3 regions of the Clostridium aromativorans genome follow, and region 1 is predicted to be linked to each of the others. Evidence: predicted binding sites of a transcription regulator. Region 1 holds the regulator's gene; each other region holds the start of a gene.
The links. Region 1 encodes NrdR, which represses ribonucleotide reductase genes. Its sites were predicted from a motif close to CACNANATNTNGTG; they were not measured.
Positions count from the first base shown of each region.

Region 2: the regulator NrdR is predicted to act here: its motif matches at 1,623-1,636, upstream of LN736_RS02440 (anaerobic ribonucleoside triphosphate reductase).
Region 3: the regulator NrdR is predicted to act here: its motif matches at 1,920-1,933, upstream of LN736_RS04235 (vitamin B12-dependent ribonucleotide reductase).

Region 1 covers NZ_JAJJPB010000017.1:65,884-69,176, forward strand. Annotated here, with positions in the region: gene sigG (RNA polymerase sporulation sigma factor SigG) at 1-593, shown strand, start outside; gene LN736_RS12820 (YlmC/YmxH family sporulation protein) at 649-912, shown strand; gene nrdR (transcriptional regulator NrdR) at 1,037-1,498, shown strand; gene LN736_RS12830 (sigma-54 interaction domain-containing protein) at 1,671-3,293, shown strand, end outside.
Region 2 covers NZ_JAJJPB010000001.1:513,058-516,350, reverse strand. Annotated here, with positions in the region: gene LN736_RS02460 (hypothetical protein) at 1-31, shown strand, start outside; gene LN736_RS02455 (Mrp/NBP35 family ATP-binding protein) at 49-894, shown strand; gene LN736_RS02450 (ferredoxin) at 1,020-1,208, shown strand; gene LN736_RS02445 (hypothetical protein) at 1,314-1,505, opposite strand; gene LN736_RS02440 (anaerobic ribonucleoside triphosphate reductase) at 1,654-3,293, shown strand, end outside.
Region 3 covers NZ_JAJJPB010000003.1:6,981-10,273, reverse strand. Annotated here, with positions in the region: gene LN736_RS04245 (M14 family metallopeptidase) at 1-1,114, opposite strand, end outside; gene LN736_RS04240 (gamma carbonic anhydrase family protein) at 1,191-1,712, opposite strand; gene LN736_RS04235 (vitamin B12-dependent ribonucleotide reductase) at 2,044-3,293, shown strand, end outside.

The DNA.
Region 1 (3,293 bases):
GAGAAAACGTGGATGATTTATTTCAGGTAGGATGTATAGGACTTATGAAGGCTATTGATAACTTTGATTTAAGTCAAAATGTTAAATTCTCAACCTATGCAGTTCCTATGATTATAGGTGAGATACGAAGATACTTGAGGGATAACAATTCCATAAGGGTGAGCAGATCACTTAGGGATATTGCATACAGGGCACTTCAGGTTAGAGATAGGTTGATAAGAGAGAACAACAAGGAGCCAACTATATCCCAAATAGCTAAAGAATTGCAAATACCTAGAGAAGAAGTGGTATTTGCACTGGATGCAATTCAAGATCCAGTTTCACTGTTTGAACCCATATACCATGATGGTGGGGATGCCATTTATGTAATGGATCAAATAAGTGATACAAAAAATGTAGATGAAAATTGGCTTGAAAACATAGCTATAAAAGAAGCTATGAAAAAGCTTAATGACAGGGAAAAATTGATTCTCAATTTAAGATTTTTTGATGGAAGAACTCAAATGGAGGTGGCAGATGAAATAGGAATATCCCAGGCTCAAGTATCTAGATTGGAAAAAACTGCATTGAGACACATGAGAAATTATATATGAGATTTAAAATGCAATGGTTTGCAAAAAATGGATGGAGGGGTGTACATATATGGATATGGAAGGAGATCTATTTTCCTTAGTTAATTTGAAAGATATGGAAATTATAGATGCAAATACTGGTACAAAACTGGGCTTTATAAAGGATTTGAAAATAAACTGTGATGAGCACAGGATAATGTCAATTATTTTACCTTCTCAGACTTCTAAGATGTCGTTGTTCAGCAAAAATGAAGATATAGAAGTTCCATGGAAAGATATAAAAAAAATAGGGGTGGATGTGATTTTAATAGATGGGGGAAAATTGTCAGATAAGGTTTAAAAATTCTTCATTATTTAGGTAAAATATCATCGTGATATAATAATTAAAAAGAAATTGTAGAATATTTAGAAAAAAAGTGTATAATTATTGTTATAGTATAGTTATATAAAGGACGTGAATTAAATTGAAATGCCCTTATTGTGGATATGGGGAAAGTAAAGTAGTGGACTCTAGATCTACAGATGATGATATGGCCATAAGAAGAAGAAGAGAATGTTCAAATTGTGGTAAAAGATATACCACCTATGAAAAGATTGAAAATGTGCCTCTATTAGTCATAAAGAAGGATATGAGCAGGGAGTATTTTGACAGAAATAAAATATTGAATGGGCTTATAAAAGCATGTCAAAAACGACCTGTTTCAAGGAAACAAATTGAAGGTATAGCAGACGAAGTGGAGAAAGGGATAAATAATAAAATGCTTACAGAGATAAGCTCTTCTGAAATAGGGGAAATGATAATGGAGAGTTTAAAGAAAGTTGATGAAGTATCCTACGTGAGGTTTGCATCTGTATATAGACAATTTAAAGATATAAATACTTTTATGGAGGAGATAAAAAATCTTATTTCTCATAAAGAAGATTAGAAATATGGGAATATGGGTAATTTACGTAGATTGTATAAAATAAATTATGATTTATTTTATGTAACTGAAAATTTTAGTTTTTAGTTATATTTTTTATATTCGTAAATGGAAATTAGAGAGTTTTGATCGGTTGAGTTGATTTCATTTTATATTAAAAGGGGGCACTGGGTGGATGAAAATAAATGTCTCTAGAATAATGAATACTAGTATTTTATTGATAAAATTAGAAGGTAAATTAAAAAACTTAAGTCAAAATAAAGAAACATATGATTATGTGATTGTAAACGATAATAGAGATGAAGTAAAAAAGATATTTTGTTATCTAGGTGAAAAGCATAGGGTACCATTTGACACTATTGGTTATTTATATTATAAAGATTTAATAGAGGTAAATCAGAATGTTAAAGATGTAATTATTGTTAAAGATGATAAATATAATGTGGTCGGGATTATTACCAATCGTGAATTGCTAAATTTTATAGAAAATAAATATAAAATACTTTTAGAAGACTATACCCGTGTAAAAACGGATTTGAATGCTTTTATGACTTGCTCGGATGATCTGGTTTGTATTACTGACGGATCCGGTATTAAGGTCAGAATAAGCTCTTCTTGTGAGAAAATCTATGGTGTAAAACCTAAAGAACTTATTGGAAAGAATGTAAGGGAATTAGAGAAAAAACGTATATATTTGCCATCTGCTACAAGAATGGCTATAGAGGAGAAAAAGCCTATAACCTTAACACAAAGAACGAAATCAGGAAAAAAGCTCCTTGTAGTAGCTACACCTGTTTTTGATAAAGATAATAATGTTAAACGTGTTGTCAGCATATCAAAGGACATAACGAATGAAGAGATGCTAAAAAGTGATCTGTATAAGACTAAAGATCTTTTACAGAGGTATGAGCAGGAACTGGCAGCTTTGAGAATTGAACAGACTCAAGATCACAACATTATATATAGAAGCAAGGAAATGGAAAAAGTTATAGAAGTGATAAAAAAAGTCGCAGTAGTGGATTCCACCCTTATTATATATGGAGAAACCGGAGTTGGCAAGGAAGTAATATGCAAATATGTTCATAATATCAGTAACAGAAATGGGAGACCTTTTGTTAAATTAAATTGCGGGGCGATTCCAGAGAACTTACTGGAAACTGAGTTATTTGGGTATGAAAAGGGTGCTTTTACTGGGGCACGTTCTGAAGGAAAGCCGGGGCTTTTTGAGATTGCCGACAAGGGAACTCTGTTTCTCGATGAAATTGGTGAAATACCTTTTATCCTACAAGTAAAGCTTCTGAGAGTGCTGCAGGAGAAGGAATTTATCAGAGTGGGTGGTATTAAACCTAGAAAAGTTGATGTGAGAATAATAGCGGCTACCAATAGAGATCTAAAAAAATTGGTTGAAGACGGGAAGTTCAGGCAGGATTTATATTACAGGCTAAATGTAATTCCAATAACGATACCTCCTTTGAGAGATAGAGTAGAAGACATATCCGTACTTGCATATCATTTTTTGGATGTATATAATAAAAAATATGGCTATTCAAAACAGCTTACAAATGAGGTTATAGAAGTTTTTATGAAATATAGATGGCCGGGAAATGTGAGAGAGCTGGAAAATGTAATTGAGCGTACTGTAATAATTTCAGAAGATAACCAGATTAGATGCAGTGATCTGCCTGGGGAACTGACGACTACGAATGAAGATAGTAACCTATCAGATGAAATACATATCTCGAAACTTATGCCTCTTAGGAAAGCTTCTGCATTAGTGGAGTACCAGCTTATAAAAAGG
Region 2 (3,293 bases), on a different contig from region 1:
AGTGTATAAAAATGAACCTGAGAATTTTTAAATTGTAGGAGGAAAAAAATGAGTAATTGTGATAACTGTTCAAGTAGAGCAGCATGCGGTAAAAATCAAGATGAGTGTAATTTTATATTGCCAAAATATGGCGGTATAAAGCATATAATAGGTATTATGAGTGGAAAGGGTGGAGTTGGAAAGTCTACAGTCACAGGAATACTAGCTGTAAAATTAAAGGCTGCAGGCTACAAAGTAGGAGTACTTGATGGTGATATAACAGGACCATCTATGCCCAGGTTTTTTGGAATAAATGATAAAAGAGCAGATATAATTCAAATTGATGAAGAACAGCAGGTAAAATTTCTACCCGTAGAAACCTCTTTTGGAATAAAGGTAATTTCTTTAAATCTTTTAACAGAGAAGGAGGAACAGCCCGTTATCTGGAGAGGACCTATGATAGCAGGAGTTTTAAAACAAATGTATTCTGATACAGAATGGGGAGAATTAGATTATCTTCTCATAGATATGCCGCCTGGGACAGGAGATGTAGCACTTACTATAATGCAGGAATTCCCACTAGAAGGAGTAGTTATAGTGTCTACTCCTCAGGATATGGTATCCATGATAGTAAAAAAAGTAGTCATAATGGCAGAGGAAATGGATGTAAATGTTATAGGAGTAGTGGAGAATATGTCTTATGTTAAGTGCAGTAACTGTGGAGAAAAAATAAAACTATTTAGTAAAAAATCCGCAGAAGAACAGGCTCAATATCTTGGCTTGAAACTATTAGAGGAAATGCCTGTAAATTCTGAGTTAGTAGAGAGCATGGAAAATGGGAAAGTGGAAAGCTACATAGGCAATTCTCATGATTACAATGATTTGTTGGATAATCTTATAGCTCTATCAAAATAATTCAAACGTGGATATAATAAATTAGTTTTATGGCAATAATACAGATGAAAATTATTTTATTATTACATTATGTATTAAATTTATAAAAAGAGAGGTGAAAGTCCTGTTGTCCAACAGGAGATATTATGAAAGCGGTAGTTGATAAAGATGTCTGTATAAGTTGTGGACTATGTCCAAGTACATGTCCTGAAGTATTTGAAATGGATGAAGATGGTAAAGCAGTTGCAATTACAGGCGAAGTACCGGAAGAGTCTCAAGGCTCGGCAAAAGAAGCTGAGGAAAATTGCCCTGTTTCTGCCATTACTGTAGAATAAAAAAGTATATTGAATTGATTTTGAATCAAATAGGGAAGTGCGTTCTGAAAAAGCTTAATGGGTTTAGTCAGAACGCATTTTTGTATAATATTTTTTTAGGAAAAATTAAAATATATTCATGAGTGAAGTATTTCCAAACTTATCATTTAACTTAGATGTAAAATTTGGATTTATATTTACAGTATCTCCTATTTTTATGCTGGCAGGTAAATGAGAGATACCTATATCGGCAGTTGATCCATCTTGAAAACTTATAAGTGCTTCTGTAACATTTAAATCTATTATTTTACCAATCATATAGATTCCTCCTATAAAATTGAGTTTTTATTAGTTTTATCATTATTTTGATTCTTATTCCTAAAATTTAAAAATTGATTTTTTATATGTGGTATAGTATAATAAACCAGGTAGATATACAAGATATAGTGGTCAGGAGGAACAATATATGCTACATGTTGTGAAAAGAGATGGAAGGAAAGTTGACTTTGACTCTGTCAAAATCACCAATGCAATAAAAGGTGCTTCTGAAGAGATAGGGTATGAGTTGAAAGAGAGCGAATTTATTGATTTAACTCAGAAAGTTATACAGTGTTTGGAAAAGTTAAATTTGAAAGAAATAAATGTAGAGGATATACAAAATATAGTTGAAGAAGTGCTTTTAAAAAGGGGATATTTGAAGATAGGATTATCCTACTCAAATTATAGAAAAGAGAGAAATAATATAAGAGAGATAAAATCCGATCTTATGAAAGCCATTGACAAAATAGGAATTCAGACAGATAGGGATAATGCTAACGTAGGAAATAATTTTAGTGCCAAGCTTTTGAGAATAGCAAGTGAGTCCAATAAGTGGCACAATTTAGCTACTATGCCAAAGTATCTGGCTAAATTACATGAAAATGGAGATATATATTATCATGATTTGGATTCTTATAATCTGACTGTAAATTGTCTTCATATACCGACTAAAAAAATGCTTTTAGAAGGCTTTAATACAGGATATGGGAATATAAGATCGCCTAAGAGAATAGAATCTGCTGCAGAACTTTCCTGCATACTCTTGCAGTCATCACAAAATGATATGTTTGGGGGACAGTCTCATCCGGATTTTGACAATGACATGGCTGTTTTTGTTGAACCCACTAGAAAAGAGATAATTGAAGATCTAAGGGCAGTGGGAGTGGAAGAGAATAAGATAGCTAAAATTTTGAATAAGAAATTAAGGCGAAGTATAGAACAGGCCATGCAGGGAATAATTTATAATTTAAATACAATGCATTCAAGAGCTGGTTCACAGGTGCCTTTTAGTTCTATAAATATAGGTATACCAAGATCAGAAGATGCGGCCTTAGTCTGTGAAATATTTTTACTTGAATATGAGAAGGGACTTGGGAAAGGCGAGCAGCCCATATTTCCGAATATAATATTCAGAGTCAAAAAGGGTGTAAATAAAAATGAGGAAGATCCATACTACTATTTATTTAGCATAGCTTGTAGAGTGGCCTCAAAAAGAATGAATCCAACTTTCATGAATTTAGATGCGGATTTTAACAAGACTTATTATGACAAGGGAATTATACCTGCTACTATGGGATGCCGGACTTACGTTTGCTCTAATGTAAATGGAGAACCAGGCCCGGAGGGAAGAGGAAATATAGCTCCAGTTACTATTAATTTGCCCCGCATTGGCATTATTTCTAAAGGTAATATAAATAAATTTTTTGAACTGTTGAATAAAAGACTTGAGCTTTCCATGCAGTCTCTCATGCATAGGTACAGCATATTAAAAAGATTGAAGGTCAGAGATTTACCTTTTGTAGCCGGACAAAAACTTATGAGGGGTGCTGAGAATTTAGAAAGCGATGATTCCATAGAGCCGATATTGAAACAGGGCACCTGGGCAATAGGTTTCATTGGTCTTGCAGAAACGTTGGTGGCATTGACCGGGAAGCACCATGGTCAGGATGAAAATTCAAGAGAACTCGGGATAAGAATAATTTCTCATATCAGAAATTATACTGATAGGCTTACAGAAGAAACTCATTTAAATTGGAGTTGTTATGCCACCCCTGCAGAAGGTCTAAG
Region 3 (3,293 bases), on a different contig from region 1:
CTATACCAGTAGTTTCTTCCAGCCTGTATCCGCTCACTTCAGAGAACAACTCTGCTATTCTCCTCGACTCTGGAGGAGTCAAAGCATTATATTGCCAGTAAATAACCTGTCCCTGACTGTGATACGCCAGTACCAACCTAAAATCATGATTATTTGTGAAATTGACCATTGTCCTGGTTTCTGGCTCTGATTCAGCATAAGGCCCTGAATATCTGGTAGGTCCTGGACCGTACACACCGTAGGAAGGCTCGGATTCCTTTGAGAGCTGCCAGTTTGCATTATAATTATGATTGAGATCAACTCCCCTGTTATTTGCTTCCCAATCTCTAGAAAAATCAGCACTACCTCTATTCCACCTTATAAGCTCATAATAATAGGGGTTATCTCTAGCTAATCCATTCAAAACAAGATCTACTCCATCAGGGTTAACCATAGGAACTATATATATACTGCTCCTGCTCCATATATCTCCTATATTATATCCTCTTATATTTTCCCCTTCCGAATAGGCTCTGGCAAAATTTTCTATAAACTTCATTAAAAGAGGTGTTGTTATCCACTCCAAAGCATGGTGGGAACCATTATAAGATACTTGATTACCCCCTACCCCAAGTCTCACATAATGCAGCTGCCTTCCAAGAACACTTTCACCAGCACTACCTACAGTTATAAAGGGATATCTACCTTTAAGCCCCATAAGATCTGTCTCCAGTACATCATAAGTATAATATATGTTTGTATCCACCACATCTGTGCTGTAGGGCACTTTAATTGTATTCCCCGGAATTAGGCCCAAGGGCTCTATGAGTGGATTGGCCGTTATTATTTTATAAACCTGAGTTCCATATTTTCTACTTATGCCGTATAACGTATCCCCTGGCTTAATAATATAATTGTCATATCCCAATATAAAGCTATGCAGTACCCTATAAGTGTCCGGCCCTATTATTCCGTCCTGTATCAGTCCATTATTTCTCTGAAAATTTCTGACAGCCTGTTCAGTTTGTATACCATATATTCCATCTATAGGTCCAGGATCGTAGCCTATCTTTTTCAAAGTTGCCTGTATCTGCATTACCTGGCTTCCTCTAGAACCCAATTTGAAGTTCGGCATTATACACTCTCCAAATATTATTGACACTATATTCTATACTTTATTTATAAAATAAGTGATATATATTTTACGCAATTTACTCCCTAATAACATATTGCTTATAGTTTTCGGCCTCTATGATATAGCCTTTTGCAGAATTTCTAAGGAATTCTTTCTCCTCCTCTGTAAGCTCTCTCACAACTTTTGCGGGAGAACCCATGCACATCACTCCAGAAGGTATTTTTTTATTCTTAGTTACAAGGCTTCCTGCTCCTATAATAGTATATTCACCTATCTCTGCATTATCTAATATTATGGAACCCATACCAATTAAAGAGTATTTTCCAACTTTGCCTCCGTGTATTATCGCATTATGCCCTACAGTAACATATTCTCCTATTTCTATAGGATTCATCCCCTCACTAGTATGAAAAGTGCAATTATCCTGTACATTGCTTCCCTTTCCCACATATATATAATTTACATCACCTCTTAGCACAGCTCCAAACCATATATTTGCATCTTCATAAATTTTAACTTTTCCTATAATCTCTGCATTGTCTGCTATAAAGCAGTTTTTTCCTATTTCCGGCATGTAATTTTTAAATTTTCTTATCATATGACTTAATCTCCTTCGCCTTGTATAAACTATATTCTGATATTAATTATAAACTATTTTTAGTTAAACGTTAAAATGATCCATAAGTTTATTTATAATAATAAAACTAAAATAACCTCATAAAATACAATCTATTTAAAAATCACAGTGGAAAATGACATATAATATAAATTGAACTTTTATGAAATATATAATATAATAAATAAGCACTATATATAGTACTTATTTATCTTAATTAATACTATATATAGTAGTTATTTTTTTAATACACACACAAGATATATAATTTTAACACAATGAGCTCATATATTAAATTGGAGGTAGGTTGTAATTGGATAGTATAAAGGACTTGTTTAAAAGATATTATACAAAATCTCTTGAAAATGACAGTAATAAAACCGTATATGATCTATTCAAATGGAAAAAAACAGACGTATTTTTAAAAGATCATAAGACCCACAAAGTTTTGGTAGACATGAAAAATCTAGAATTTCCAGAACAGTATTCTCAAAATGCCTGTGACATAATAGCTTCTAAATATTTTAGAAAAGCTGGCGTTCCAGGAAAACTAGGTTATGAGAACAGTATGAAATCCGTCGCCCATAGAATGGTAAGTTTCTGGTGTGAATCTTTAAAAGACGAGGGTCTTATAAAGACAGAAAAAGAAGGTTCTATTTTTTATGATGAATGTGTATATGCACTTTTAAATCAAATGTACGCCCCTAACTCCCCTCAATGGTTTAATACGGGGCTTAAACTGTCCTATGGTATAAGCGGTGTAAAACAGGGAAGTTACTATTTCGATGACACGCTGGGCAAAGTAATGGAATGTGAAGACAGCTATACTAGAACCCAGGCTTCTGCATGTTTTATACTATCTATCGAAGATAAACTTTTAGGTCCGCATTCCATATCAGATCAATTCGTAACAGAGACAAAACTATTTAAGGGCGGTTCAGGAACTGGTACCAATTTTTCTACTATAAGGGCAAAGGGTGAAAAATTATCCGGAGGCGGTTCTTCCTCAGGGCTCATGAGTTTCTTAAAGGCATTGGACAGAAATGCAGGAGCTATCAAATCAGGAGGTACTACAAGAAGAGCTGCCAAAATGGTATGTTTGGATGTAAATCATCCTGAGATCATGGATTTTATAACCTGGAAATCAAAGGAAGAAGATAAAGTGAGAGCCCTCGGCAAAATGGGATATGATACAGATTTAGACGGTGAGGCTTATGAAACTGTCTCAGGACAAAACAGCAATAATTCTGTAAGATTTTCAAACAGCTTTATGTCCAAAGTCGATAGATTAAAGGTAAATCCTGATGAAATAATCAATCTCACTGGTAGAATTGATCCCAAAATTACAAAAACAGTAAAAGTAAAAGAAATCTGGGACACCTTTAATACCTGTGCCTGGAAATGTGCAGATCCAGCTCCCCAATTCAGTGACACTTTCAACGCCTGGCACACATGTCCTGCAGGAGAAGACGGAAAGGTAAATGCAGCCTATAATATGATTAATTCCACGAATCCCTGTGGTGAGTATGCCTTTTTGGATGATACTTCCTGCAATTTGGCATC